Linked DNA regions of Halioglobus japonicus. The protein of the gene in region 1 interacts with the protein of each later gene in a pairwise test. Links are inferred from orthologs where the notes say so. Each region holds a gene or a part of one and is shown on either strand. Other genes may lie near its edges.

Evidence for each region.
Region 2: the proteins of rpsB (region 1) and BST95_RS19205 interact in binary tests that used the Escherichia coli proteins (3 or more experiments, as listed by UniProt). The link is inferred for Halioglobus japonicus from one-to-one orthologs.

What each region holds. Positions count from the first base shown.
Region 1 is NZ_CP019450.1:1,304,030-1,318,865, reverse strand. What follows is about bases 5,163-7,925. They hold rpsB (30S ribosomal protein S2), read right to left. Parts: upstream 7,038-7,925; coding sequence 6,288-7,037; downstream 5,163-6,287. Other genes in these bases: map (type I methionyl aminopeptidase), read left to right, coding at 7,358-7,925; tsf (translation elongation factor Ts), read right to left, coding at 5,310-6,167. Also shown: BST95_RS06220 (TM2 domain-containing protein), read left to right, coding at 115-480; lon (endopeptidase La), read right to left, coding at 513-2,936; BST95_RS06210 (aspartate aminotransferase type Ic), read left to right, coding at 3,082-4,356; BST95_RS06205 (hypothetical protein), read right to left, coding at 4,368-5,138; more of map, read left to right, coding at 7,926-8,128; BST95_RS20360 (hypothetical protein), read left to right, coding at 8,137-8,301; glnD ([protein-PII] uridylyltransferase), read left to right, coding at 8,331-10,802; dapC (succinyldiaminopimelate transaminase), read left to right, coding at 10,837-12,027; nth (endonuclease III), read left to right, coding at 12,036-12,689; murein biosynthesis integral membrane protein MurJ, read right to left, coding at 12,967-14,550; BST95_RS06165 (NUDIX domain-containing protein), read right to left, coding at 14,566-14,836. UniProt on the Escherichia coli protein: Required for ribosomal protein bS1 (rpsA) to bind to the 30S subunit.
Region 2 is NZ_CP019450.1:4,058,734-4,073,741, forward strand. Bases 6,902-9,836 are described here. They hold BST95_RS19205 (RNA-binding S4 domain-containing protein), read left to right. Parts: upstream 6,902-8,138; coding sequence 8,139-8,534; downstream 8,535-9,836. Other genes in these bases: cysQ (3'(2'),5'-bisphosphate nucleotidase CysQ), read right to left, coding at 6,902-7,402; BST95_RS19210 (diguanylate cyclase), read right to left, coding at 8,531-9,763. In the rest of the region: BST95_RS19160 (cation:proton antiporter family protein), read left to right, coding at 1-1,529; BST95_RS19165 (YaeQ family protein), read left to right, coding at 1,536-2,069; BST95_RS19170 (sterol desaturase family protein), read right to left, coding at 2,070-3,122; BST95_RS20760 (hypothetical protein), read right to left, coding at 3,107-3,295; BST95_RS20195 (AlkA N-terminal domain-containing protein), read left to right, coding at 3,725-4,822; BST95_RS19180 (methylated-DNA--[protein]-cysteine S-methyltransferase), read left to right, coding at 4,822-5,289; BST95_RS19185 (MBL fold metallo-hydrolase), read right to left, coding at 5,314-6,060; BST95_RS19885 (hypothetical protein), read right to left, coding at 6,060-6,206; BST95_RS19190 (YdcH family protein), read right to left, coding at 6,231-6,482; more of cysQ, read right to left, coding at 6,575-6,901; BST95_RS19215 (SGNH/GDSL hydrolase family protein), read left to right, coding at 9,914-10,636; dxs (1-deoxy-D-xylulose-5-phosphate synthase), read left to right, coding at 10,669-12,603; BST95_RS19235 (ABC transporter ATP-binding protein), read left to right, coding at 14,371-15,008. UniProt on the Escherichia coli protein: Involved in the recycling of free 50S ribosomal subunits that still carry a nascent chain. Binds RNA more specifically than DNA. Binds with very high affinity to the free 50S ribosomal subunit. Does not bind it when it is part of the 70S ribosome.

The DNA.
Region 1 (14,836 bases):
CACTCTGACGCGGGCGCCAGCCTCTTGACGCGGCCCACCAGAGCCAACACCATGGCAATACACACTTGCGGGAGCAGCGACTTGGAACGCCAGGAAGGTACGCATTCGGTCTTTATGGGATATTTGCTATGGATCTTCGGATTCATTGGGGCCCACAGGTTTTACTACGGCAGGCAGATATCGGGCGTTATCTGGTTTTTCACCCTGGGCCTGTTCTTTATCGGCTGGATTATCGATCTACTGCTTATCCCGGGCATGTCCCGCGATGCGGATCGCCGGTTTGTCCCCGGGCCCAAGGATTATGACCTGACCTGGATTCTGCTCACGTTCCTGGGCATCTTCGGTATCCACCGCATGTACATGGGCAAGTGGATTACCGGTGTCATCTACCTGTGCACCGGTGGCTTCTTCCTGCTCGGCGTACTGTGGGACTTCCTGACGCTCAACGAGCAACTCTCGGACGCAAACAACCAGTACTGATCCGGTTACGGCGCGGCCTCAGGCCGCGCTGATCAATGCAGCGACTTATCCTTGCGGTGCTCATGGAACACGAACTCAAACACCTCGCGATAATTGCGCGCAAAGTGCACATTGATACCTTCACGCAGGTACTCGGGCAGCTCCTCAAAATCGCGCCGGTTGGCATGGGGTAGAATCAACTCCATGATTTTGCTGCGTCGGGCGGCGATCACCTTTTCACGAATCCCCCCAACGGGCAGCACCTGGCCGGTCAACGTCAGCTCGCCTGTCATGGCCAGAGGGCGCTTGATACGCTCCTTGCGGGCCAATGAGACCAGCGCCGTCGCCATCGTAATGCCGGCACTGGGACCATCCTTGGGCGTGGCCCCCTCCGGGACATGCAGATGCACCATCGACATATCAAAGAAGTCGCGATCGCAACCATAGTCTTTCAAATGGGCAATCACATAGCTGTAGGCGATTTCCGCGGATTCACGCATGGTCTCGCCCAGACGCCCGGTTAATTTGAAGCCGCGGTTCAAGGTATGGATTTGCGATGACTCAATGGCCAGGGTCGCGCCGCCCATGGCGGTCCAGGCCAGGCCTGTGGCAACACCAAGGCCTCGCACAGGCTTGTCCGGCATGAAATGCGGCTTGCCCAACAGGTCGTCGATATCCTTTTTGCCAACCCGCAGCTTTTCCTCGCCCGTGTCGAGCATGCGCACAATCGACTTGCGCATAATCCGTGACAGCTGCTTTTCCAAGTTGCGCACGCCGGCCTCGCGACAGTAGGAATCAATCACATACTTGAGCCCGGCATCGTTGATCTTGAGCTGATCCTCGCCCAGTCCGTGACGCTCCAACTGCCGCGGCCACAGATGGTTGCGCGCAATTGCCAGCTTTTCTTCGGCCACATAACCGGACAGGCGGGTCACCTCCATCCGGTCGAGCAAAGGCCCGGGGATAGTATCCAGCTGATTTGCCGTACATATAAACAACACCTTGGACAGATCCACCCGCAGGTCGAGGTAGTGATCGAGAAACTCGCTGTTTTGCTCCGGGTCCAGCACCTCAAGCAAAGCCGACGCCGGATCACCCTGATAGGAAGCCCCGATCTTGTCGATCTCATCGAGCATGATAACGGGGTTAGATACCTTCACCTCTTTCAGGGCCTGCACGAATTTACCGGGCATGGCGCCGACATAGGTGCGCCGGTGGCCTTTAATCTCGGCCTCGTCACGCATGCCGCCCAGACTGAAACGATAAAACTCGCGCCCCAAGGCATCTGCCACAGAGCGGCCGATACTGGTCTTGCCTACTCCGGGTGGCCCGACCAGCAACATGATGGAGCCGGCGATTTCACCCTTGAATGAGCCTACCGCCAAGAATTCGAGAATGCGCTCTTTTACATCTTCCAGGCCATCGTGATGCTCCGCCAGCACACCGCGGGCGTGTTTGAGATCGAGATTGTCCTCGGAGTGCACACCCCAGGGCACGGAAGTGGCCCAGTCCAGGTAATTGCGCGTCACGCCGTACTCGGGTGAACCGGTCTCCAGCACCGAGAGCTTTTGCAGCTCGTCATCGATACGCTTTGCCACCACCTCAGGCAGCTCCAGCCCGGCAATACGCTCCTCAAACATGTCGGCATCGGAGGTGCGATCGTCCTTCGAGATACCCAGCTCTTTCTGGATGATCTTTAACTGCTCACGCAGAAAGAACTCCCGCTGCTGATCGCTGACCTTGTCATTTACCTGACTGGTGATCTGCCCCTGCAACTCCGCTACCTCGCGCTCCTTGCGCAACAGCGTGAGGACCTTCTCCATGCGTGACCGCAATGGCAAGGTATCCAATATTTCCTGGAGCTGCTCGCCCGAAGCCGTGGTCAGGGCAGCCGAGAAATCGGCCAGCAAGCTGGGCTGGTTGGGGCTGAAGTTGGACAGGTACTGCTTCAATTCCTCGCTGTACAAGGGGTTGAGAGGCAGCAGTTCCTTAATGGCCTTGATCAACGCCATGGCGTAGGCCTTGATCTCGTCCGAGTCTTTTTCACCCTGGCTGCGTGGATACTCTACCTGCACCAGGAAGGGCGGCTTGTCATTCAACCAGCGAACAATTCGAAAACGCCGCAGGCCCTGGGCCATAAACTGGCCGGGCTGGTCCGCCCCACCCGGGGGACGATGCAGGCGCACCGCGCAGCCGATTTCCGGGAAACGACGAATATCAATCTCGCCGTTCTCGCCCGGCGGCACATAGGACAGCCCGATCAAACGCGTGCCGGAATCGGCCACCGCTTTAAGCGTGGTCGCCCACTCCTGCGGGTTCATGCCAACCGGCTGCACCTGCCCAGGAAAAAACGGACGATTCGGCACCGGCATCAGGTACAGGGTATCCGGGAGCACGTCGTCGGCTACCGCCGGTGCACCGGCGGCCTGTTCCGGTTCCAGTACTTCGGGTTCCAGCGCTTCTTCGTGCTCGTTCATGCTTATCCTCAAGGCAATGTCTGTGACACAGATATGCGGGCACCAGTGCTGAATTCAAGCTTGTGACATTGGTCACCTGTTCGCGCAGGCGCACCGCGGCTATACTCCCCTGCCCTGAATTCTAGACCACCACAAGGAAGCCACCGTGCATATCGAGCAAATGTCGGCCGACCAATTACGCGCCCAACTCGACACCCTGGAAGCACAGTACCGGGCCCTGGCAGAGCGCCAGTTATCACTGGACCTGACCCGTGGCAAACCCGGCACCGAGCAGGTGTCACTGTCCGACGCCCTCGACGGTATTCTCGAAGGCGACTATCGCGCCAGCAACGGCACCGACGTGCGCAACTATGGCGGCCTCGATGGCCTGCCAGAGGCCAAGGCATTGTTCAGCAAGGTGATGGGTGTGCCTGAGTCAGACATTGTGATCGGCGGTAACTCGTCACTGACCCTGATGTACAGCGTGATCGACTTCGCCCTCAATGTCGGCCTGCGCGGTGCTGAATCGGCCTGGGGGAACTCTGATGAACTGAAATTCCTGTGCCCGGTGCCCGGCTACGATCGTCACTTCGCCATCTGCGAACATCTCGGCATTGAAATGATCCCGGTGGCGATGGATGCAAACGGCCCGGATATGGACGAAGTCGAACGCCTGGTTAGCTCCGATCCTGCCATTAAAGGCATCTGGTGCGTGCCGCGCTTCTCCAACCCCACTGGCTGTGTATACAGCGAAGAGACAGTGGAGCGCCTGGCCAGGCTGGGCACTATCGCCAGCGATGACTTTATCGTGATGTATGACAACGCTTACGCAGTGCACACCATCGACGCGGATGCCCCCGAGCTTGCCAATATCAGGGACTACAGCGTCAAGCATGGCACTGAGTCGAGCGTGTTCCAGTTCGGGTCTACCTCCAAGGTCACCTTTGCCGGCGCGGGCGTAGCCTTCCTGTCCAGTAGTCCGGCCAACCTCGCGGCCTTCAAGCAACACCTGGGGTTTCAGAGCATCGGTCCGGACAAGGTCAACCAGCTGCGCCACGTTAAACTGTTGCAGTCACCGGCCGGCATCGCGGCCCATATGGAAAAGCACGCCGCACTACTGCGGCCTAGATTCGCCGCCGTACTGGCAACGCTGGAAAATGAACTGGGCGACACAGGCATGGGCGAGTGGCTGTCGCCACAGGGCGGTTACTTTATTTCCTTCAATACCCGTCCGGGACTGGCCCAAACCGTGGTGAAACTTGCGGCGGATATTGGCGTGGCGCTCACCCCTGCCGGTGCCACCTACCCCTACGGAAACGACCCCGAGGACAGCAATATCCGCCTGGCGCCCAGCTACCCCTCACTGAAGGACGTGCAGGCAACGGCGGAGGCCTTTGTGATCTGCGTGAAACTCGCCAGCATTCGTCAGGCGCTGGCCTGACCGCGGCGCCATCAAGGCGCCGCCTGTAGAATTCGCACCGAGCTCTCAAGTTCTGCGATAGACGCGTTCACCTGGCGCCGGAACGCGTCGGTGGAGCGCACCGCTTCCTCGTTGGCCTTCACCAGGCGATTGAGCTTGGCCATATCCAGATTGATGCGATTCAGAGTATCGGCCACCCGCTCGACTTCCGCCTGATTGGTCTTGGCGCTGTTCATCAAGCGGCTCAGGTCACCCGACACACTCTTAAGCTTGGCGAGGTCGGCCGCTGCACTGTTCACCTTTGACGACGTCGAGGAAATCGACTTTTCGTTCGCCGCAATCTGGGTGCCCTGCTTCTTGGTCGTCGCCTCCAGCTTACCCAGGCGCTCCTTGGACTTTTTCCACACATTGTCCCAGAGTTTGCGAACCTCTGAATCCAGTTCGCGCAGCTTGGCCGCCTGCACCGCCGCGTTCTGGCTCATGCCCTCGTCCGTATCAGACAGGCGAGCCTCCAAATCGGCAATACGCGTTTCGTGCCCCTGCAGGGCGTACTCGCTCTGCCGGAGCTGCTCCTGCAATTGCCAGGCCCAGGCACAGGCCACGGCCGCAACCACCAGCGCCACAACGGCAACCAGCTTGCCGAACACGCCACCGCCAGACGACGCTTTGGCTGGCGGGCGACTGCCACCGCCCGAGCCTCCGGGCTTGCCGCGCGTGGCGCCCGGCGTGGGGCGGACCATGGTGTGTTCGTTATCGCGCGATGGCACAATAGAGGGAATGTGGTCGATATCGTCTCTGGACATTGGGAATTACTAACACGTCGGTCTTTGCTGGAATTATACATAGGACCTGTTCGAGCAACAGGAATTCCATGCAATTGGCCCCGACTTTTAGTCGAATCAGGGCCAGAAAAAGAAAAAGGGAGCCGAAGCTCCCTTTCCCATCCACGCGGTGGATATCTGCGTGATTGCGCCTTAGCCGTTGAGCTGGGCCGCAACCTCATCAGCGAAGTCAACTTTCTCGACTTCAATGCCTTCGCCCACTTCGAAGCGGACAAATGAAGCCACTTCTGCGCCAGCGGCAGAAACCAGCTTGCCAACGGTTACGTCGGGATCTTTAACGAACGCCTGCTCCAGCAGAGAGTTCTCGGCCAGGAACTTCTTCACACGACCGCCAATCATCTTCTCGATAATCTCGGCGGGCTTGCCGGATTCAGCGGCCTGTGCGGTGTAGATTTCCTTCTCCTTGGCGACAACCTCTTCGGGCATATCCGCGGGGGATACAACCTGGGGGTTAACCGCTGCAACGTGCATAGCCACATCTTTGGCCAGATCCTGGTCGCCGCCCTTGAGCTCAACCAGTACCGCGATGCGGTTGTTGCCGTGTACGTAGGCACCAACTACACCGGCGTCAGCGTTAACCAGCTCAATGCGGCGTACACCGATGTTCTCACCGATTTTCTGTACCAGCGCTTCACGTGCTGCTTCCAGGTCGCCGTCCATCAGGGCGGCAACGTCAGTCTGCTTGGCAGCGAAAGCCGCATCGGCAACGCTGTTTACGAAAGCCAGGAAGTTATCGTCGCGAGCAACGAAGTCGGTTTCAGAGTTAACTTCAACCAGCATGCCGTAGCTGCCGTCTTCAGCCAGACGAGTCACAACAACGCCGTCGGCGGCGGTGCGGCCAGCTTTCTTGGCAGCTTTCATGCCGCTGGACTTACGCAGTTCTTCAATTGCCTTGTCGACGTCGCCGTCGGCAGCGGCCAGTGCCTTCTTGCACTCGAGCAGGCCCAGGCCTGTACGATCACGCAGTTCTTTAACCAGTTTTGCTGACATTGATTGTCCTCCTATGCAATCCCGGGTGATTGGATCTGAAAATAAAAACCCCGGCAGCGATGCGCCGGGGGAGATTCTAGGTGCCCGGCGTTACAGTTTCTGCAGCGCCGGGGCTTGAACTTACTCGGCGGCTTCTTCAGCAGCGGCTTCTTCGACGAACTCATCCTTGGTAGGAATCGCTTCGCCAGATTCAGCCTTGCCAGCCAGGCACGCATCAGCCACGGCAGTGACGTACAGCTTGATCGCACGGATCGCGTCGTCGTTACCGGGGATAACGTAGTCAACACCGTCAGGGTTGGAGTTGGTGTCGACGATGCCGATCACGGGGATACCCAGCTTGTTGGCTTCAGTGATCGCGATGCGCTCGTGATCAACGTCAACGACAAACAGCGCGTCGGGCAGACCGCCCATTTCCTTGATACCACCGATGGAGCGCTCAAGCTTCTCCATGTCGCGGGTGCGCATCAGGGCTTCTTTCTTGGTCAGGCGATCGAAAGTGCCGTCGGCCTGCTGGGCTTCCAGGTCACGCAGACGCTTGATGGACGCGCGAATGGTTTTGTAGTTGGTGAGCATGCCGCCCAGCCAGCGGTGGCTGACGTAGGGCTGGCCGGCGCGTTCCGCCTGCTCTTTGATGATTTTGCCGGCGGCGCGCTTGGTGCCAACGAACAGAATCTTATTCTTGTTACCCGCGAGGCCTTTCACCAGGTTCAACGCTTCGTTGAACGCAGGAACGGTGTGCTCGAGGTTGATGATGTGGATCTTGTTGCGGGCACCGAAGATGTACTGGTCCATTTTGGGGTTCCAGTAGCGGGTCTGGTGACCGAAGTGGGCGCCTGCCTGCAGCAGGTCGCGCATGCTTACTTGCGACATAATAAATACCTTGTATTTGGGTTAGTCCTCCACATATCCCCGATTCCAAACCGCAGGCCAAGCCGTTGGCACCCTGGAACAGGTGTCGATATGTGTGTGTCAATTAGTGCCCGATCCCCTCTGGGCGACCAAAAATCAGCCACGCCAGGGCAACGAGGCGCGCTTTATACCACAGAGCGATGGGTGGATAAAGCGCTAAATCATCGCAAATTCACGCCGCGTTACCTTTTGCCACCCTGATTCATGTAGAATGTGCCTCCTCCGGCCCTCGCCAAGCGCAGGCCGGACCCATATTTCTTATATATTTCAATAGGTTGCAAATGGCAGTAAGTATCAAGACTGCGGACGAGCTGGAAAAGATGCGCGCCGCCGGCGCCCTGGCCGCCGAAGTACTGGAGATGATCCAACCCCACGTACAAGTGGGCGTCACCACCGGTGACCTGGATCGCATCTGTCACGACTATATTATCGCCGCAGGAGCGATACCAGCGCCCCTGAATTACCACGGCTTCCCGAAGTCGATCTGCACGTCGGTGAATGACGTGGTGTGTCACGGCATTCCGTCGGACAACAAGAAGCTCAAGAACGGCGATATCGTTAACATCGATGTCACCGTGATTAAAGATGAGTACCACGGCGACACCAGTATTATGGTGGAAGTCGGCGACGTCGCTCCCCATGCAACCCGCCTGATCCAGATTACTCAGGAATGCCTGTACAAAGCTCTGGATATTGTCCGCCCCGGCACCACACTGGGCGATATCGGCGCCATCATCCAGGCCCACGCTGAGAAAAACTATTACTCAGTGGTGCGCGAGTACTGCGGCCACGGCATCGGCAAGGTATTCCACGAAGATCCACAGGTACTGCATTATGGCCGCAAAGGTGCTGGCCTCACGCTCGAAGAAGGCATGACCTTTACCATAGAGCCCATGGTTAACGCAGGTAAACGTCACACTCGCCTGAACCAGAAAGATGGCTGGACCGTAACCACCAAGGACGGCCGCCTGTCGGCACAGTGGGAACACACCATTGGCGTCACCGCAGACGGCTGCGAAATCTTTACCCGTCGCAGTAACGAGACTTTCTAAGGAATCCAGTGCCCTCATCCCTCGCCCCTCTGCCCACAGAACTATTTGACTCCACCGCTCTGCGCGACCGCCTGGGCGGCACCGATGCCATCGCCGCCTGCAAAGGCGCCATTGTTCAGGCCACAGAATACCTGCACCAGCAATTTCGCGAAGGCGCCCCGTTGAATCACTGATCCGCCAACGCGCCGCTTTCGTCGACGCTTTGCTGGGCCAGCTGTGGGAGCAAAACATCGGCGCGGACAGCGAGCACTGTCTGGTGGCTGTGGGCGGCTACGGGCGCGGCGAACTTCACCCCTGCTCTGACATCGACATTCTGTTACTGCTGGATGAGAACGCTGGCGACGCTGAGGCAAAGCTGGAGGGTTTCCTGACCCTGCTGTGGGACATCGGCCTGGACATCGGTCACAGCGTGCGCACGGTAGCGCAGTGTATTGAGAATGCCGCCGGCGATATCACCATCCTCACCAACCTGATGGAGGCAAGGGTGATTCGCGGGCCTCAGCGGCTGATGGAGGAAGTCCAACAGGGCACCTCAACCGAGAAGATGTGGCCAAGCCCGGCATTCTTCCGCGCCAAGGTCGAAGAGCAACGCAATCGCCACACCAAGTTTGCCGACACCGAATACAACCTCGAACCCAATGTGAAGTCCTCACCAGGCGGCCTCCGCGACATGCAGATTATTGGCTGGATTGCCGAGCGCCACTTTGGGGTGGAGTCGCTGGATCGCCTTACCGCCGCCGAGTTCCTCGAGCCGGTAGAGGCCCAAATCCTGCGCGATGGCCGCGATTTCATGTGGCGAGTGCGCTACGCCCTACACATGATTACCGGTCGCGAGGAAGATCGTCTGCTGTTCGACCATCAGCGCGAGCTGGCCCAGATGTGGGGTTTCGAAGATGGCGAGAAGCTCGCCGTCGAACAGTTCATGCAGGTTTACTACCGCTGGGCCCAGGCCCTGGGCATGCTCAACGAGGTTCTTATCCAGAACTTCGACCAAGACATACTCACGGCAGAAGGCGACCACAACATTCTCGAGCTGAACGGCCGCTTCCAGATGCGCAACGGTTATATCGAGGCGCGCAACGACAACGTGTTCTCGATCGACCCCTCGGCGATACTCGAGGTGTTCCTGCTCAGCGCACGCAACGATGCGATAAACGGTATTGCCGCGCCCACGATCCGCCAGCTGCGCAGATCACTCGACCTCATCGACGACAGTTTCCGCGCCAGTGAAATCAACCAGAAGATGTTCATGGACCTGCTGCGCTCGCCCTACAAGCTGACCCGCCAGCTCAAACGCATGGTTCGCTACGGCGTTATGGGGCGCTATATTCCCGAATTCGGCCAGATTATCGGCCAGATGCAGCACGACCTGTTCCACACCTACACCGTGGATGCACATACCCTGGAAGTGATTGAAAACATGCGTCGCTTCCAGATTCCCGAGTTCGCCGAGCGCTTCCCCGTGACCAGCCGGGTGACCGCGCGTCTGCCCAAGATCGAACTGCTATACCTCGCAGGCCTGTTCCACGACATCGGCAAGGGCCGCGGCGGCGACCATTCAGAACTCGGCGCGGTAGACGCCCAGGCGTTCTGCGAACTGCACAAACTGAGCAAGCGCGACACCAACCTGGTCGTATGGCTGGTGGAAAACCACCTGACCATGTCTGCCGTCTCCCAGCGTCGCGACATTTCCGATCCCGACGTCATCCAGCAGTTCGCTAGGCATGTGGGCGACCAGCATCGCCTGGACTACCTGTTTGCTCTGACAGTAGCCGACATTAATGGCACCAACCCAACTCTCTGGAACGCCTGGCGCGGCAGCCTGCTCCGTCAGCTGTACACCGAGACCAAGCGTGCCCTGCGGCGCGGCCTGGAAAATCCCATCGACAAGCAGGTGTGGGTTGACGAAACCCGCGACGCAGCCATCGACACACTCGAGTACCGCGGCTTCACCATCGAGGAAATTGAAGACGTGTGGAAAGAGCGCGGCGAAGACTACTTCCTGCGCGAGAAAGCCGAGGACATTGCCTGGCACACCGAAGCCATTGCCGGTCACCATGACAAAAGCAAGCCGCTGGTGCTGGCCCGCAGCAGTCTCGATTCCAATGTCGCCAATACCACCCAGATCTTTATTCACGCCCGCTCTTCCGCTGCCCTGTTTTCGCGTATTTGTGCTCAGCTGGAACAGCTGGATCTGTCGATTCACGATGCGCGCATTTACAACGCCAACGACGGCATGACACTGGACACGTTCTTCGTGCTCGGATCTGACGGCCAGGCGATCGCCGAGGACCAGGCGCGAATCAACGACATCCGCGAAGCTCTCTCCCACGCCCTGAGCCAGGACGCGAGCGCCCAGGTAGTGAATCGCCGCACGCCGCGGGCCAAGAAATCATTCTCCATCCCCACCGAAACCAGCATGTCCGTGGATGAGGTAAAAAATTACTCGGTACTGGAGATTGCCACCCCCGATCGCCCCGGCCTACTCGCTCGTATTGGTAAGATTTTTGTCGACTTCGACATCGATTTACAGGCCGCCAAGATTCAAACCCTCGGTGAACGGGTAGAAGACGTGTTCTTTATTACTGACGCTGACCAGCAGCCCATTACCGACCCGGAGCGCTGTGAGGCATTACAGCGGGCCATTCGAGAAGAGCTGAACGAAACAGCCTGAGCATTCCCCCACTGAATTTTCACGACGGTACACGATGAACCCCGACCTGCAACGCCTGCAACCCTATCCCTTCGAGAAGCTGCGGGCGCTGTTCGCCGATCTCGAAGCACCGGCTGACACCAATCCCATTGCCCTGTCTATCGGCGAGCCCAAACACCCCTCGCCCGCATTCGTACTGCAGGCCGTCGCTGACAATCTCGACAAACTCGCCAGCTACCCCCTGACCCGGGGCAGCGACGCTCTGCGTGAAGCCATTGGCGATTGGCTGCAGCGCCGTTTCAAGCTGCAGGGCATCGACGCAGAGCGCCATATTCTGCCGGTGAACGGCACTCGCGAAGCCCTGTTTGCCTTCGCCCAGACAATCGTCGATCGCGACAAAGCACCCCTGGTGCTAAGCCCCAATCCCTTTTACCAGATTTACGAGGGCGCGGCCCTACTTGCCGGCGCAACCCCCGTCTTCCTGGATTGCGGCCCCGACACCGGCTACCTGCCCGACTTTGCCGCCGTCACCGAAGACCAATGGCAGCAATGCCAACTGCTCTACATCTGCAGCCCCGGCAACCCCACCGGCGCAGTCATGTCACTGACGCAATTACAGGACCTGATCAAGCTCGCCAGCGAACACGACTTTGTGATCGCCTCTGACGAATGCTATTCCGAGATCTACGGCGACGAATCCAACCCGCCCGCCGGCTTACTGCAGGCCTGTGCCGCCATGGGCGATGGCAGCTACCGCAACTGCGTGGTGTTCCACAGCTTGTCCAAACGCTCCAACCTGCCCGGCCTGCGCTCCGGCTTCGTGGCCGGCGACGCCGACATCATCGGCAAGTTTCTGCAGTACCGCACCTATCACGGCTGCGCCATGCCTGCCCATCACCAGATTGCAAGCATCGCCGCCTGGAATGACGAGCAACACGTCATCGAAAACCGCGCCCGCTACCGCGCCAAGTTCGACGCCGTACTGGACATTCTCGGCGACAAATTGAACGTGACTCGCCCCGACGCCGGCTTTTACCTGTGGCCCGAAACACCGATTGGCGAAACAGAGTTCGCCCGTGGCCTGTTCGCCCAGCAGCACGTTACCGTGCTCCCCGGCAGCTTCCTCGCCAGAGAAGTGGACGGCCACAACCCCGGCGCCAACCGCATACGCATGGCCCTGGTCGCCGAAATGGCCCAGTGTGTAGAAGCCGCCGAGCGCATCGCGGCGTACCTGGAGACCCTATAATGGCCAATATGCTCAAGTCCGATCGCGTCGCCTACATACTCAAGCGACTACAGGAGCTCTACCCGGAAACGCCCGTCCCGCTGGACCACAAGGACCCATACACCCTGCTGGTCGCGGTGCTTCTCAGCGCCCAGTGCACCGACGAGCGCGTCAACCAGATTACGCCTGAGCTATTCGCCCTGGCCGACAACGCCCACGACATGGCCCCCCAGGACGTAGGCGAAATCCAGGACATCATCCGCCCCTGCGGCCTGTCGCCACAGAAGTCCAAGGCGATTAAGCGCCTCTCGGAAATTCTGGTGGAAGAGTACGATGGCGAAGTGCCCCAGGACATGGAGGCACTCGAAAAACTCCCCGGCGTAGGCCACAAAACTGCCTCGGTTGTGATGTCCCAGGCCTTCGGCGTGCCCGCCTTTCCCGTGGACACCCACATTCACCGCCTGGCCCAGCGCTGGGGCCTGACCTCAGGCAAGAGCGTGGTCCAGACCGAGCGCGACCTGAAGCGCCTGTTTCCCGAGGAATACTGGAACAAACTCCACCTGCAGATCATCTTCTACGGCCGCGAGTACTGCACCGCCCGCGGCTGCGACGGCCGTGTCTGCGAGATCTGCACCACCTGCTACCCCGATAGAAAACATCCCAAGAAAACACTCAAGGCGTGACGACCTACCGTCCCGCCTGCAACACAGGCGCCAGTCTCAACAACGATACTCTTTAGTCTGCTCGATAAAGGTTCAGAGGCGGGACACCCCTCTCAGAATCGTCGGGAGCCAGGGATGGCGGACGCCGAAACGACCCATGGACGGGCTTGCAGTGGTTCTGAGAGGGGTTTCTCGTCTCTGGACCGCCAACCAGAGAACGACCAAAACCGCACAGCAGTGGGCTTGAAGTGGTTCCGAGCAGATTATCCCGTCTCTGAACCGACACCCAGAGAGCGATCTAAACCGCCCCCGGCGCCCGCAAATGCCGCAACCGAGTCCCGAGCACAAAATGCACCGCTAGATACGCCACTACACCAGCACCACAAACCATGCCCATCTGCAGCGCCCGCTCCCGCCACCCCCAGGCCAACCACTGCTCCGTCGGCGCCGCCAGCAACATCACCGCCGCCGACATCGCCACGGTCGCCGCGATCAGACGGCCCGCATACATGCCCCAGCCCGGCTGGAACACAAACACACCGTCACGGCGCAGACCGCGCAGAAGCAGCCCCGCATTCAGCCAGGCCGAACAGGAGGTGGCCAGCGCCAGCCCCACGTGGCCAATATTGAGGTACCACAACAAGGGCAGCACAAAGGCCAGGTTCATCACCATGTTGGCCGCCATCGCAATAATGCCGATTTTGACCGGGGTAGCCGTGTCCTGACGGGCGTAAAAACCCGGCGCCAGAATCTTGATCAACATAAAGGCGATCAGGCCCAGGCTGTAGGCCCGCAGTGACAGCGAGGCCATATGGATATCGCCTGGGGTGAGTTCTCCGTACTGGAACAGAGTCACCAGAATCGGCTCCGCCAGCAGAATCAGGGCCACCGCCGCCGGCATGCCGATGAGCAGTACCGAGCGGGTCGCCCAGTCCAGGGTCACCGCGAATTCCTGCTCCCGCGCTGCGGCGCGATGAGCCGACAGGTTGGGTAAAATCACCGTGGCAATGGCGATGCCAAACACACCTAGCGGCAGTTCCGCCAACCGGTCCGAGTAGTACAACCAGGAGACACTGCCCGTGGGCAGAAACGAGGCCAATACCGTATCCAACAGGAGGTTGATCTGGCTGACAGAGACACCAAACAGCGCCGGCACCATCAACTTCATGATGCGCCGAACGCCTTCGTGCTGGGTATCCACCACCGGGCGCGGCACCAGATCGAGCCGGTATAGTGATGGCAGCTGGAACAACAGTTGTATTACGCCCGCGAAGAACACGCCCCAGGCCAGCGCAAACACCGGTTCAGCAAACCAGGGCGACGCTACCACGGCGGCGAAGATCAGCGACAGGTTGAGAAACACCGGGGTGAACGCAGGCACCGCAAAGCGCCCGTAACTATTGAGAATGGCGCCGCAAAACCCCGTCATCGATATCAGCAACAGATACGGGAAGGTAATCCGGATCATGTCACTGGTAAGTTGGTATTTGTAGGGCTGGCTGACAAATCCCGGGGCAAACAGCGCCGCCACCAGTGGTGCCGCCAGCACAGCCAGCGCCGTAACCAGCAGCAGCGTGCCTCCGAGCACCCCCGCCACCCGATTGATCAGTTCCTTGACCGCCTGGTGGGCACCCTGTTCCTTATAGTCCGCCAGCACCGGTACAAAGGCCTGTGAGAACGCCCCCTCGGCAAACAGGCGGCGCAGGAAATTGGGGATTTTAAAGGCCACGAAAAAGGCATCGGCATTGGCGCTGGCACCCACAAAAGCCGCCACCACGATATCCCGCACCAGACCCAACACGCGCGACATCATGGTCATCGCGCCGACCAGCGCAGAAGAGCGCAATAGACCCGGGCGTTTTTTAGTGGTGGCCTCGCTCATAGTGTCCGCGGGCGGCTAGGCCCAGCGCTCCCGCAGCGATTCGATGTGATTGCGCAACCACAGCAGGGCAATAAGCGTGTGGCCATTGGGCATGGCATTGCGATCGAGCAGGTCAAAGGCTTCGGCGACCGGCACCGAGTGCACCAGAATATCCTCACCCTCTTCCGGCAGGCCGTGCACCCCGCCGACCGCTGCGGTGGTCATGCGACCGCAGAACAGGCGCACCTCCTCCGTGCAGGCTCCGGCGCTGGGCAGCACCGTGGCAATCGGCTCGAGCAGGCTCAGC
Region 2 (15,008 bases), 2.8 Mb from region 1 along the record:
TGGGCTGTGGCCTGGTGGCGCGCATTGCCGGCTTGCCTGCGCTGATAGGTTATCTAGCCGCAGGGTTTGTTCTGCACGAAACCAACATCGAAGCCGGCTCGTTGCTGAATCACCTGGCCGACCTGGGTGTCACATTACTGTTGTTCACCATTGGCTTGAAGCTGTCACCGCGCGACCTGTTACAGGCCAAGGTCTGGGGCACCACGCTGATACACATGCAGCTCATGCAGCTGTTTTTCATGGGCGTGCTGTGGCTCTACGACTCGCTGGTCCCCAGCATGAACATGAGTTTTACCGAGATTCTGGTGATTGCCTTTGGCCTCACCTTCTCCAGCACCGTGTTCGTTATCCAGGTCATGCAGGAGAAAGGCGAGATGTCCTCGCGGCATGCCAATCTCGCCATTGGCATTCTGGTCATCCAGGATCTGGCCGCGGTACTGTTTCTGTCAGCTACCAAGGGCATGTGGCCCGAGCCCACTGCGTTGTTACTACCTGCGCTCTGGCTGCTGCGCGCGCCCGTGCTGCGGCTGCTCAGCTACGCCGGCCACGGCGAACTGTTCACCCTGGCCGGCATGGCCCTCGCCCTCGGCGGGGCCGCCCTGTTTGAGTTTGTCGGCATTAAGGGTGACCTCGGCGCGCTGATCATCGGCGCACTGCTGTCCGGCTCGCAAAAAGGCAAGGAACTGAGCCGCAACCTGATGAACCTCAAGGACTTGTTCCTGGTGGGCTTCTTTCTATCCATTGGCCTGGGCGGCTGGCCGCAACAGGAAGCGCTGATCCTCGCGGTACTGCTCGGGGTACTGGCCATCGTCAAAATTCCGTTGTACTTCCCGCTGATGACGAAGCTGCACACCGGCCCGCGCACCGCTCTACTGGCTGCTTGTGCCATGGGCAATTTCAGTGAATTCGGCCTGGTGGTGGTGGCCGTGGCCGCCAAGGCCGGCTGGCTGGATGCCCAGTGGGCCAGTGCCATTTCACTCGCCATTGCGATCAGCTTTGTTATCTCCGCGCCGCTCAACCGCTACGCCCATGAGCTGTACTGGAAGTACCACAGCTTCTGGCGAAAGTTTGAGTCAGACCGATTACGCCGGGAGCGCCCTGACACCAGCGGCGCACGCATCATCGTACTCGGCATGGGTAACATTGGTACCGGTGCCTACGATACGCTCGCAGAAACCCACGGCGCAGAAGTACTCGGGGTTGATCTAAACGAAGCAAAGCTTGCCGAGCATACACGCCGGCATCGGCGTGTCGTGCCCGCCGACGCTTCCGACCCCGACTTCTGGGTGCAGGTCGACCTCACCGAGGTGGACCTGGTGCTGCTCGCACTGACCAATCATCCCGAGAATGTGCTGGTGGCAGATCTTCTGCGCGAGCTGGACTACCAGGGTCGCGTGGCTGCGGTGGTGCGATTCCGCGAGGAAGCCGAAGAGCTCGAGACACACGGCATATCCGTCTTTAACCTTTACGCTCAGGCCGGTGCCGGCTTCGCCGAGCACGCCGCCGCCCAACTGAGCAACAACGCTTAACTATCCATGGCCCTTAAACCGACAATTTACAAAGCCCAGATCGAACTCGCCGACAGCGATCGCCACTGTTATGAAAGCCTGGCAATGACCCTGGCCCAACACCCCTCAGAAACGGTGGAACGCATGGGAGTACGCCTGCTGGCGTTCTGTCTCAACAATGCCCGGGGCCTGCAGTTTACCCGGGGCCTGTCGACCACCGACGAGCCCGACCTGTGGCGCCACAGCGACGGCGGCGAACTGGAGCAGTGGATAGAGGTAGGCCAGCCCGAAGAACCGCGCCTGCGCAAGGCCACAGGCCGCGCGCGCGAAGTTATGGTGTATGCCTTTGGCAAGAGTGCCGCTACCTGGTGGAAACTGAACGGCGAAGCCATCGCCGCACTGCCAAGGCTACAGGTCTGGCAAATTGACTGGGACGATGCCCAGGCCCTGGCGGAGATGGTCACGCGCACCATGCAGCTGAATATCAGCGTGGCCGGTGGCGTGATCTACATCGACAACGGCTCAGCGTCGATCAGCGTGGAACCGACACGGCTGCATTGATCAGGTGACAGGTTGCGCCGCTATCGCTGTGTCGCGCCCCATCCACCACAGCCACACGACATTCACGAGGCCATAAATGCCCACCGCAGTGATCAGGCCGGCCCCGGCCCCGCTCCACACCATGGCCAGCCCCAGTGCGACCAGGCGCAACCACTCCCAGCGCATCACCGCCTGCACCGCCCGCCCTTCAAGCCAGTAGGCGGTGGTCATCGTGGTAGCCAGTAACATAGCCCAGCCAGCAACGCCCTGCCAGTAGCTCAGCTCAGACAGCAGCAGGTACACGAGTAGCGCAATCACCACCACCAGCTGGAAAAAGCCGTAGCGGGAGACAATGGCGGGCACCTCTGGGTCGTACTTGGTAAAGGTAGACAGATCATTCTTGTGACGTGGATAGCGCTCGGCAACTTCCACTGGCTGCCATCCCGTGCGCGCCACCCACACCCGCAGCTTGTCGGACCAGCGCTGTGCGCGCCAGCTGTCCTTAGCCATATCGACATAGATATGGGTGAGTGCATGAATCGGGTTAAAGCTGCGCAACGGCCCGCGAATACCAAATACCACCGGTTCCTCATCCAGTTCTTCCTGGAAGGTGCCAAACAGACGGTCCCACAAAATGAAAATGCCACCGTAATTGCGATCGAGATACACATCGTTCTGGGCGTGATGCACGCGGTGGTTGGACGGCGTGACAAAAATGGCCTCGTACCAGCCCAGTTTGCCCACATGCTTGGTGTGCACCCAGAACTGGTAGATCAGGTTAATCGCGCCGGCGGTGACCACCACCTCAGCGGGAATACCCAGCGCAAACATGGGAATATAGAACAGCCAGCCAAACAAGAAGCCGGTGCTGGTCTGACGCAATGCCGTCGTCAGGTTGTATTCCTCGCTCTGGTGATGGGCCACATGAGCTGCCCACAGAATCGTGCGCTCGTGGCCCAGCCGGTGCAGCCAGTAGTAGCAGAAGTCGTACAGCACAATGGCCAGCATCCACGTCCAAACGCTGTTGGCATCCATCAGCGGCAGGGAGAAGTGCTCGGTCACAAGGTGGTACACATAGCCCCCACACCGAGCGTGACAAAGGCCCGCGCCTGGCTGAGCACGCCCAGCGACAAACTACTGACGCTGTCATTCAGGCGATAAGTATTGCGCCCTTTCTTCACGCCCCAGGCCAGTTCCACCAGCATGGCCAGCACGAAAAAGGGAATAGCTAATTCAATCAGGTCCACAGACCACCTCACAGGTATAGCAAGACCGCCGAGTCTAATACGGCGGGCGCCAGATTGCAGCAGTCAATACAGGGCCGATTCTGGCTAGTCGCAAGGCCTGACGGGCGCTATATTGCTCTCCATGGACACTGCACACCGCCCCGAACTCGACCACGAAACCTGCCGCCGCGCCCGCCTCGCCAGAGACCCGCGCTTTGACGGCGAGTTCTTCCTAGCGGTGCGCACCACGGGGATTTACTGCCGCCCCATCTGCCCGGCGCGCCCCCCGCAGAAAAAAACGTCAGTTACTACCGCCTCGCCAGCCAGGCCGCCGGCGCCGGCTATCGCCCCTGCCTGCGCTGCCGCCCGGAATCCGCCCCCGGCAGCCCGGCCTGGGAAGGCACAGCGACCACTGTCGATCGGGCCCTCAACCTGATACGCGCCGGCGCGTTGGACAGCGGCAGCCTGGCGGATCTTGCCGCGCGGCTGGGCATAGGCGAGCGCTACCTGCGCAAGTTGTTTGAACAGGAACTCGGGGTGTCACCCCAGGCCGTCGCACTGAACCAACGCCTGTTGTTCGCCAAGAAGCTGCTCGCGGAAACCGACATGCCGATTACTGACATTGGCTTCGCTGCCGGCTTTGGCAGCGTGAGGCGTTTCAACAGCGCCCTGCAGGAACACTTCCGGCTCACACCGACCCAACTGCGGGGGCGCGGCCGGCGGCCTGATACAGCCAGTACCATCACGCTGCAGTTGCAGTACCGCCCGCCTTACGACTGGGCTGGCGTCATCGATTTTTTTGCCCACCATGAGATCGCAGGTGTAGAACAGGTCACCGGGCAGACGTATCGGCGCCAGTTTACCTGCGACAGGCAGCCCGCCTGGCTCGAAGTTACGCCGGTAAAGAGCCGCCCGGCGCTGGCCCTGACGGTCAGCCTGCCGGACCACCGCCAGCTGCGCACAATAGTACAGAGAGTGCGGCGTATGTTTGATCTCGACGCCAACCCGGAAGTGATTCACCAGAGTCTGACCGCCAGCCCGGAGCTATGCCCGCTACTCAAGCGCAGCCCGGGCAGCCGCTCACCTGGCCACTGGTCGCTTTACGAAGCGGCCGTGCGGGCGATTGTCGGCCAACAGGTGAGCACGGTTGCCGCGCGCAGCATCTGCAGCCGGTTTGCCGCTGCCTGTAGCGAGAACTATCTGGTGTTTCCCCGCGCTGCAGCGCTGGCAGCACTGGAAGACAGCGCCTTCCCCATGCCCGGCCGGCGCCGCGACACCCTCAAGGCGCTGTGCACGGCCTTCAGCGACTGCGAAGAAACCCTGACACTCGAAGCCCTGGCCGAGTTCAAAGGCGTCGGCCCCTGGACGGTGGCCATGGCCGCAATTCGCGGTGCCGGCCACCCCGATGTATTCCCCTTGGGCGACCTGGGGTTGGTCAAAGCCTGGGAAGCGCTGGGCGGCAACGGCAAAACTCTCAAACACGACTGCGAGCCCTGGAGCCCCTGGCGCTCCTATGCCGCCAACCTGCTGTGGAGGAGCCTCAGCTAATGAACTACCAATATCTCAACAGCCCGATCGGCACCCTGCGGGTGCTGTCCGATGGCCAGCACATCACCGCCATTGAATGGCCGGAGCAGCACAGCGACACCGCGGGCCAGATCGAACAGAGCGACGCTGCGCTGGCGCAGTGTGTTGAACAGCTACAGGAGTATTTTGCTGGCACCCGGCGCAGCTTTGATCTGCCGCTGGCGCCCGGAGGCACCGAATTCCAGAATGCGGTATGGGCGCAGCTGGCGCGCATTCCCTTTGGTGAATTGCGCAGTTACGGTGACATAGCCCGGGAGATGGGTAAGCCCAAGGCGATGCGCGCCGTGGGCGCTGCGAACGGCCGCAACCCGATTCCTATTGTGGTTCCCTGCCACCGGGTGATCGGCAGCGACGGTTCCCTCACCGGCTTCGCAGGCGGGCTGGATGCCAAGAAGACCCTGCTGAATCTCGAAGGGGCACTGGACTAAGCCAGCGCCCACTTTCACCCTCGCCTAGCGGCTGCTGGCAACAAACGTGATAAACCGGCCTTCATCGATAAATCCAGAACCCCAGCTGTCCCACTCATCACCGAGGCCCTTGGCCGCAATGTCCGTCACCGACATACCCTCGTCGAGCATGGCGGTGATCTGGCCGGTCGTGGTCACCAGCATGTTGTGATAGCGCGCCAGCCCCGCCTTGTCGGTCAGGGGGCCGTGGCCAGGTACGACCACGGTTTTATCGTCGATACGCGCAAGCACAGTCTCAATGGTCTTGATCAGGCCGAACGCATTGCCCCCGGAGCTGATGTCGACAAAGGGGAAGCGGTCGTAAAAGAAGGTATCGCCCATGTGCACCACATTCTCGGCGGCGAAGAACATGATGCTGTCGCCGTCGGTATGACTGGTGGGATAGTGCTGCACCTCAATGGTGTCGCCGTTAAAGTGCATGGCAATCGCATCACCGTAGGTAACCACCGGCAGCGCAGGCTTGGGGCTGGGTTCGGTAACCCGGCCCAGCGCCTTGATGTTCTGCTTGGTGCTCATGCGCTGATAAATATTTTCGTGGGCCACAATCACGCTGCCGCGCTCGCCGAAGAACGCATTGCCGCCGGTGTGATCGAAGTGCCAGTGGGTATTGAGCAGGAACTTGGGCGCCCCTTCCCCGCCCGCCAGTTCAGCCACCGCGGCCTGGTGGGCCGGTGCGTAGGCCTCGTAGTCAGAATCGATGATCAGCGCGCCGTCTTCACCGACGGAAGCCACTACATTACCGCCGCGCCCCTGTAGAAAATACAGCGGCCCGCGATGGGTGTCACAGTCACTTCAGGCGGCGCTTCCTCAGCCACGGCAAAATTGGGTATCAGCGCGGCCAGGCACGCGCCGGCCAGGGTGCTCATCAAAGGCTTCATAGTGTTCTCCCGGGTGGATAGGCCTCAGGCATTGAGATCAGGGATCATCTCGTCCTTGAGGCGTGATATCTGGTCTTTCAGGCGCAGTTTTTCTTTTTTCAGGCGCTGTAACAGAATCTGGTTCTGGTAGGGGTAGGCATACATTTCGTGGATACGGTGGTCCAGCGCCCGGTGTTTGGCCTGCAGCTCCAGCAGGCGCATGGCGGGTGTCATCACCTCGTTGGCTGCTTCCGGGTTTTCATCGCCATTCGGGCCGATGTGGGTGGGGTCACTCATTAGTGCACAGTACCGCGGCTATCCTCGATCAAAGTGCAAGACTAACCCCACAGGGAATAGCTGTACAAGCTTTGATCGTGTTCAATCCCAAATCAGGTTTCTTGCAGTAGCTGCTGCCACAGCGCATGGCCCGCGTCACCTACCGCCAGAAAGGGTTCGCTGAGCAGGGTATCGCGGGCGTTGTACCGCAATGGCAGGCCATCGAGCCCCACCAACGCACCGCCGGCTGCTTCCAGCAATGCCTGGCCCGCCGCCGTATCCCACTCACAACAGGGCGCATAGCGCGGGTAGAAATCGCCCCGCCCCTCCGCCAGGTGGCAGAACTTCAGCGCACTGCCGCTGTTATCCCGGGCCAGCTCACCCCAGTGACGCTCCAGCCACGCCAGGCAGGCCCCGAGCCGCTCACCCTTATGGCGCCGGCTGGCCAGCACTCGCATGGGCTCACCGGCAACCAGCGCCCGAGTGGCGATATCGCTCACTTCATCCTCCGGCCCATACCGGCGGGCAAATTCACCGGGGACGCCGACATATGCCACAGCCTCCAGGGGTATGTAAATCACACCCAGCAACGGCGCTCCATCGTGCACCAGGGCAATATTGATCGTGAATTCCCCGGTGCGGCCCAGAAACTCCTTGGTGCCATCGAGAGGGTCCACCAGCCACAAGCTGGACCATTCTCGGCGCCTGGCCACCGCCTCAGGGGGCGATTCTTCAGAGAGAATGGGAATATCAGGCGCAAGCGCAGCCAGCCCCGCTTCCAGACAGTGATGCGAGGCAATATCCGCCAGGGTCAGGGGTGAATCGTCACCCTTGGCCTCGTACTGATCGGCGCTCGGCGCATGATAGTGCTCACAGATTAACTCGCCCGCCTCGCGGCAGAGGTCGAGCAGGGGTGGCACCAGGGCCGCAAGATTCATCATGGCCCCATTATACCACCGCAGGACAGGTCGCTCTTGTCGCAGACCGTCCGGGGCCGGATAATCAAGCCATGATTGATTGGCAACACATCGATACCGTCCTGCTGGACATGGACGGCACGCTGCTCGACCTGCACTTCGATAATTATTTCTGGATGCAGTACGTGCCTCAGGCCTATGCCCGGGAACACCAGCTGAGCGAAGCCGAGTCCACCGAGCGCCTGCACAGCAAGTTCGAGCAGAATCAGAGCTCTCTCAACTGGTACAGCGTTGACTACTGGTCGGAACAGCTGCAGCTGGATATCCCCGCGCTCAAGCGCGAAGTTCAACACATGGTGGCCATGCGCCCCACGTGGAGGAATTCCTCACCCGCCTGCATGCCTCCCACCGGGACGTGGTGATGGTGACCAATGCCCACCGCAAAACCCTGGACATCAAGATGGACCGCGTCGACATCACCGGCTGGTTCGACCGCATTGTGGTGTCTCATGATCTGGACGCGCCCAAGGAAGAGCAGGCCTTCTGGCACCGACTACAGGCGCTGCACCCCTTCGACCCGGCGCGCACCCTGTTTATTGACGACACCGAGCGTGTGCTGGAATCCGCCCGCGATTACGGCATTGCCCACCTGCTGACCCTGCTGCAACCGGACAGCCAGCGCCAGAAGCGCATCGACACCCGCTTCCCCGGTATTCACCACTTCGACGAAATCATGCCGGACCAACCCCCACCCTGACCCATGAACGATTTCAATACCGAAAAGCTGCGCCTCGACAAATGGCTGTGGGCCGCCCGCTTCTTCAAAACCCGCAGCCTCGCCAAGGCCGCGATTGAAGGCGGCAAAGTCCACCTGGCCGGCCAGCGCGTGAAAGTGTCCCGGGAGATTCAGATCGGGGATGAACTACAGATTCGCCAGGGCTGGGATGAGAAGGTGGTTGTCGTCGAGGCCCTGTCAGACAAGCGCCGGGGCGCCCCCGAAGCACAGCAACTCTACCGCGAAACCGCGAACAGCGTGCAACGCCGTGAAGAGGCCGCAGCAGCACGCAAGGCCGCCGGCGGCATGATCGACCGCCCCGTCAGCCGCCCCACCAAAAAGCAGCGCCGGCAGATCCATCGTTTCAAGGAATCGAATTAGGCTTCGGCTACCCGGGGCTGGCGCGGCGCGTCTTCCAGCACAATGGCATCGCGGCCAGAGGCCTTGGCCTTGTACAGGGCCGTGTCAGCAAGTTTGATCAGGTCTTCAGGGGTGACATCCGCATCCGCCTGCACCGTAGCCACGCCCTGGCTTACCGTTATGTGGCCAGCCACCTGGGATTCACCGTGCGGGATGGCGGCCTCGGCAATAAATTCCTTGAGGCGCTCGGCAATGCGCATGGCCGATGACGGCGACGAGCCCGGCAGCACAAGAATAAATTCCTCACCCCCATAACGCCCCACCACTTCACCCGCACGGCTGGTGGCGTTCTGCATGATATCTGCGAGGCGCTGCAACACCTCGTCACCCGCTGGGTGACCATAGGTGTCGTTGTAGGCCTTGAAGTAATCCACATCCAGTAGAATGACTGAAAGTGGCATCGCCGTGCGCCGGGCACGGTTGATTTCCGCCTTGAGCGCCGTGTTCACCATGCGCCGGTTACCCAGGCCTGTGAGCTCGTCAATGTTGGCCAGATCTGTGAGCTGGCGCCGGGCATCGCGCAGCTGGCGGTTACGATCGCGCAGCGAACCGGCCATATCGCCGAGCTCGCGGGCCATGGTTTCCCGCTCCCAATTGAGCGCCAGCATATTGCGGAACGTGCGATGCACCCGATCACAGATCACAATCAGCACCGCGGTAAACGCAAGCAGCACCAGGCCAATAAGCAGGTTGTAGGGCTCGTGCCAGTAATGCACCAGGCTCCACCAGGCGATAGGCCACAGGGCGGTGAGCAGGAACGAAATAAAGTACTCGCGCACAATCACCGAGAAGCCCACCGAGATCGCCGTAATCATGACGATAAGCAGCAGGAAGGTGTACTGCATGGTAATGGGCACGCGGGTGGCGGCAAAAATATACGCGGAGGACCACACCAGGCCGGTGGCGGCAGAACCGAGAATCAAGCGCCAGAACAGGCCCCGGGGATTGGTGCGATAGCTGTGATTCACCAGTGCATTACTCATGGACAGCGAACGCACCAGCAACAGAATCAGAAACGCGGCGCCCCACAGCATAATGCTGGTGAACTCCACGAACGGCCAGAAAATGCCCATGGTGGCTACCAGGCCGACCAGATTCGCCACCACAGTCGCCATCTGCCCATTTTGCATGAGCATCTCCAACTGGGCGGAAAACAACTCCTCCCGGGGAATGTGGCGTTGGTAGATCATGGTCAAATCCTACACATTGCAGGGATTAATCATACTCTGGCCGGGAAAAGCTGCGAACCAGGTCACAAGCAAATAGGTCGTTTATTGCCCAACTGGGCATTTTACGCGAAACTGCGGCCTAACTGACTGAATTTGGTAATAAAATAGCCCATGTTCTCGTGGCAGGCCATACGCATTAGTTGCATCGTCATTCTGGCGGTACCGCTCGTGCACCTGGTTTTCCTCATGTCATCCAATATCGCCGACGCCCTCAACAGCGAGCCGGAAGTGTGGACCGATGACATCGAAGACTACCGCAGGGAGGACATGTCCCGCGAATTACCTGAAAAACCCATCGTGGTTGTGGGCGGCATGCGCGCCAGAATGTGGGACGGCCTGCCCGAGCTGCTCGCCCCCAAACCCGTGTTAATGCGGGGCATTGGCGACGCCATTGTCGACGACATCGTGTATCACTACGACGACCTGATCGGCTACTATCAGCCGGAAACAGTCATCTTCCTGCCCAGCGTGACCGAGTTTCATATTCGCGACAACAAGTCTGCAGAGGATCTCGCCGAGGGTATTGCCGAACTTGTGACCACCGACGAACGGGCACACATCACCCAGCAGTTTTTCATTATCAGCCCGGTCAAAACCCTGCTCCACCCCAGCGACCACGAAACCATTGATGAGACCATGGTCATTCTCCGGGAATGGGTGAAAGAGCGCCCCCACGTGGCCCTGCTGGACCTCAATCGGCTGCTGCAGAACCGCGAGGGCCTGCCCGAGGCCGCCTATTTCCGCTCTGACGGCTCCAACCTCAATGAGCACGGCTACCTGCGACTCTCCACATTAGTGCAGAATCAGCTCGACAAGACTGCCCTACAACCCTGACCGCCGCCCCCAAATTGGGGTAGAATTGGTGGATGTTTTCCGAGATTCCCCTCACTCCGCCTGCCACACCGCTGTTAAGCGGCATTGACGCGGGCCGCCCCACCGGCGAGCTCAGCACGGAAGAGCTGACTCAGCTCGCCGAGGAACTGCGCGCCTATCTGTTGTACAGCGTGGGTCAGTCCGGCGGGCACTTCGGCGCCGGCCTGGGTGTAGTGGAACTCACCATTGCCCTGCACCACGTGTTCAATACCCCCGATGACCGCATCGTGTGGGACGTGGGCCACCAGACGTACCCGCACAAAATCCTCACCGGCCGCATGCAGCAGATGGACAGCATGCGCCACGCCGGCGGCCTCTCCGGCTTCCCCAAGCGCAGCGAGAGCGCATACGACACCTTTGGTGTGGGCCACTCCTCCACCAGCATCTCTGCCGCCATGGGCATGGCCCTGGCCGCGCGCCAGCAAGGCCTGGACCGCAAGGTGATCGCCGTGATCGGCGACGGTGCCATTACCGGCGGCATGGCCTTCGAGGCCCTGGCCCATGCCGGCCACGAACGCCCCAACATGCTGGTGATTCTGAACGACAACCAGATGTCCATCGGCCACAACACCGGCGGCCTGGCGAACTACTTCGCCAAGATCTGGGCTACCAAGACCTACCTCGGCATGCGCGAGCGCTCCAAGCGCTTCCTGGAGCGCTTCAGCTTTCTGTGGGACTGGGCCAAGCGCACCGAAGAACACATGAAAGGCATGGTGGCGCCGAGCACCCTGTTTGAGGAATTGGGCTTTCACTATATTGGCCCACTGGACGGACACGACCTTCCCGGGCTGGTGAAAACCCTTGAGAACATGAAGGATCTGGAGGGCCCGCAGTTCCTCCACATCCGCACCGTAAAAGGCAAAGGCTTCACACCGGCCGAGGAAGATCCGGTGGGCTACCACGCCCTGAACAAGGTCGAGGCCAAGCCCAAAGGCCCCCAACCGACCGAACCACCCAAACCCAAGGGGCCCAAGTATCAGGACGTATTCGGCCAGTGGCTGTGCGACATGGCCGAGCAGGACGACAAACTGGTGGGCATTACCCCGGCCATGTGCGAAGGCTCCGGCATGGTGGATTTCGCTGCGCGCTTCCCCGACCGCTACTACGATGTGGCTATCGCCGAGCAGCACGCTGTGACCCTGGCAGCCGGCATGGCCTGCGATGGCGTCAAACCCGTCGTCGCTATCTACTCGACGTTCCTGCAGCGTGGCTACGATCAGCTCATTCATGACGTGGCCCTGCAAAACCTCGACGTAACCTTCGGCATCGACCGCGCTGGCCTCGTGGGCCAGGACGGACCGACGCACCACGGCACGTTTGATCTCAGCTACCTGCGCTGCATCCCCAATATGGTGATTGGTGCGCCGTCTGATGAGAATGAATGTCGGCAGATGTTGTATACGGCTTACCAGCATCCTGGGCCTGCGGCGGTGAGATACCCCCGCGGCACCGGTCCGGGCGTGAACATCGTGGAAGCCATGACCCCCATGACCATTGGTAAATCAGTACCTCTGATGGAAGGCCGCCACATTGCCATTCTCAATTTCGGCACGCTACTGCCTGCCGCCCGTGAAGCAGCCGAGCAGATAGGCGCTACCCTGGTGGATATGCGCTGGGTTAAGCCCATGGATGATACGCGCGTACTTGAACTGGCCGCGAACCACGAGTTGCTGGTGACCGTGGAAGAAAACGCCGTCGCAGGCGGTGCAGGTGCTGGCGTGAGTGAACTGCTGGCCGCCCATGGCATTGAAACGCCAGTATTGCACTGTGGCATCCCCGATCAATACATCGAGCACGGTGACCATAAGGCGCAATTGGCCGCCATCGGCCTGGATGGTGAAGGTATCCTAGGACGGATTAACCACCGAGTCGCGGATGCGATGATAGACTTGGCATCGCCCTCGCCTCCCTCATCTTCGGTCATATGAAAAAAAGCCAGAATTCAAAGCCCCTAACGTCAAGAACCTCCTCGATATGGGAAGTTCCTACCAACCAAACTAATCCCTAGTAGAACCTTTCGTATTCTATCCTAAAGGCCTCTCAACCAAAGCAAAGACCATAGTGAAGCTATGTCAGGATTTCCACCAAACCGAAGACCTGAGCAACTTAACGCTTAACTACGCGGCCAGTTCTAGCGTAATTCTCACCCAATCAGCATCATCTAGACTTATGGGCCTGATTACTTAAAAAAACATTCTGCTCATCGCTAACATCGAGAGGGATGACGATGACGAACCATAATCTCAACAAACCCAACTCTGACGAAACTTACCCAATATCAGAAGGACTACACCGCGGCAGTATTCCACAGCGGGAAGCCACACCTGCGGAGGTCAAAGATCTCCGCAATGAAGCTGTCGCTCTCAAGGAGGCTGTAACTGAGTTTCTCATGGAAAACCGGCTGCAAATAAAAGGGTAACCGGGGATGGGGCTGACAGAATATGAGATATTCGGCCTCAGAGAAGCATGAAATGATCCACCTGGTGGAACAGTCCAGCCTGTCAGAAAACAGACGCTGGCCCGCCGAGAGATCCAGCGATCGCCATTATGTGCCAGGTTGAAACGGTATGAAGCAGGGGGGATATTGATGTACCTTAAAACCGCAAACCTGTTATTCGTTCTAGCTGAAACAAACTGCGTGAGGGTGAGCAGGTTGCTATTGTAGATCTTGCGCTGGAGAAGCAGATACTGTTACTACGGAAAATCGCAGTGACTAACATGCACGAGAGAACGGTTTGTCTCTGAATCTACCACTTATAGGCCCCTAAAAGCGCAAGATTTGATCACTAGTCCAACCTTTATCCTGTTGGAAGCAAGCGACAAGTTCCAACATCTCACCCTGCGAGTGAGAGAGATGTAGCAGACGTATTTTACGTACTGCGAGATCATCGGTTGGGACTAGCATTATCTACAGAAAATTCTCGACGACCACACCCGATTTATCCTGGCTTGGCTCCTATGCACAACAATGGCGGCCTGCGACGTCTCAGATCCGCTTGGAGACGCACTGAGCTTCACAGGCCTTGATCAGATAAAGGTAATAAACAAGCCGCGTCTGCTAGCGCAATACAGCCCCTTGAACATTGCCAGTGACCTGTCGAATTACCTCGATGACAGGGGAATGGACCACAAGCGAGACCGACCGTACCACCCAAAGATCCAAGGCATATAGAACACCGGCACCAGACGCTTGAGAATCAGATATTTGAGGAGAATAACTACTGTCGGGGAACCTGGAGCAACGTATCGGCGAGTTTTTGGATTACGAAAACGAATACTATCAAGAATCGCTCAATAAGCTGACGCCAGCTGATGTTTATTTTGTGGGAAGACAGCACACTCTTGATCGAGGAAAGACGATAGAATTGAACACCTTGGCCATGCGTCGAAATATGCATTACGATAATGAGATGGAATTACAGGCCTTGATGAGCTGAAGCGTCAATAAAATCAGGAAGTAGTCTTTCCGGGCGGTTCTGACGAATTACACCAACAGTGGTGGTAGCACAAATGGCGGATCGGCTGAGGGCCCGGACAAGGCTGCCCTAGCCTGGAGAGGTCCCTACAGACTGTGGTTGGATCATGCAGCTCACAACACAATCAGCCATCACAATAGAATGATAAATACCTTTGTCAGACTCTATCAGCTGTTGACCCGCAAGCAGCGTCGAGAGCTGCTTATCTTGCAGTTTTTCATGCTGTTGTCCTCTATTGCCGAGCTGGTGGGTACCGCGTTTATCATGCCCTTTATCGCGCTGGCCTCTTCACCGGATGTCACCGAGTCCAACGAATACCTGAAAATGCTGCACCGTGCCCTGGGCGAGCCAGCACACGATGAATTCTTGATGCTGGTGGGTGCCCTGTTCGTCGGTCTTGTTATTACTGGCAACAGCATCATGATTTTTTCCCAGTTTCTGATGAGTCGCTACTCGTTTCGGGTTGGCGGGGAAATATCGACGCGCCTGTACGGTTACTACCTCTCTCGCGACATGACGTTTCACTCTGCAACCAACAGCGCTGAAATGATTCAGGGCGTCATGCGCGATTCCCTGCTGCTGAGCAATGCATTGCTGACACCTGCACTCCGGATCAACGCGCGCGTGTTTTCCATCGTGTTGCTGTCTGCGCTTGTTGTTTTCGTCGACCCATTTGTCGCGATTAATACGGTATTGGTCCTGGCGGTGGCTTACCTGGTGATTTTTAATTTTGTACGCCGGCGGGTTCACGCCAACGGCTTGCTGATTTCCCTGCTGGGGCGCAAGCGTAACCAGGTGCTCAATGAGAGCCTTGGCGGAATCCGGGACGTAAAGCTCTACTCCTATGAGGCGGGGTA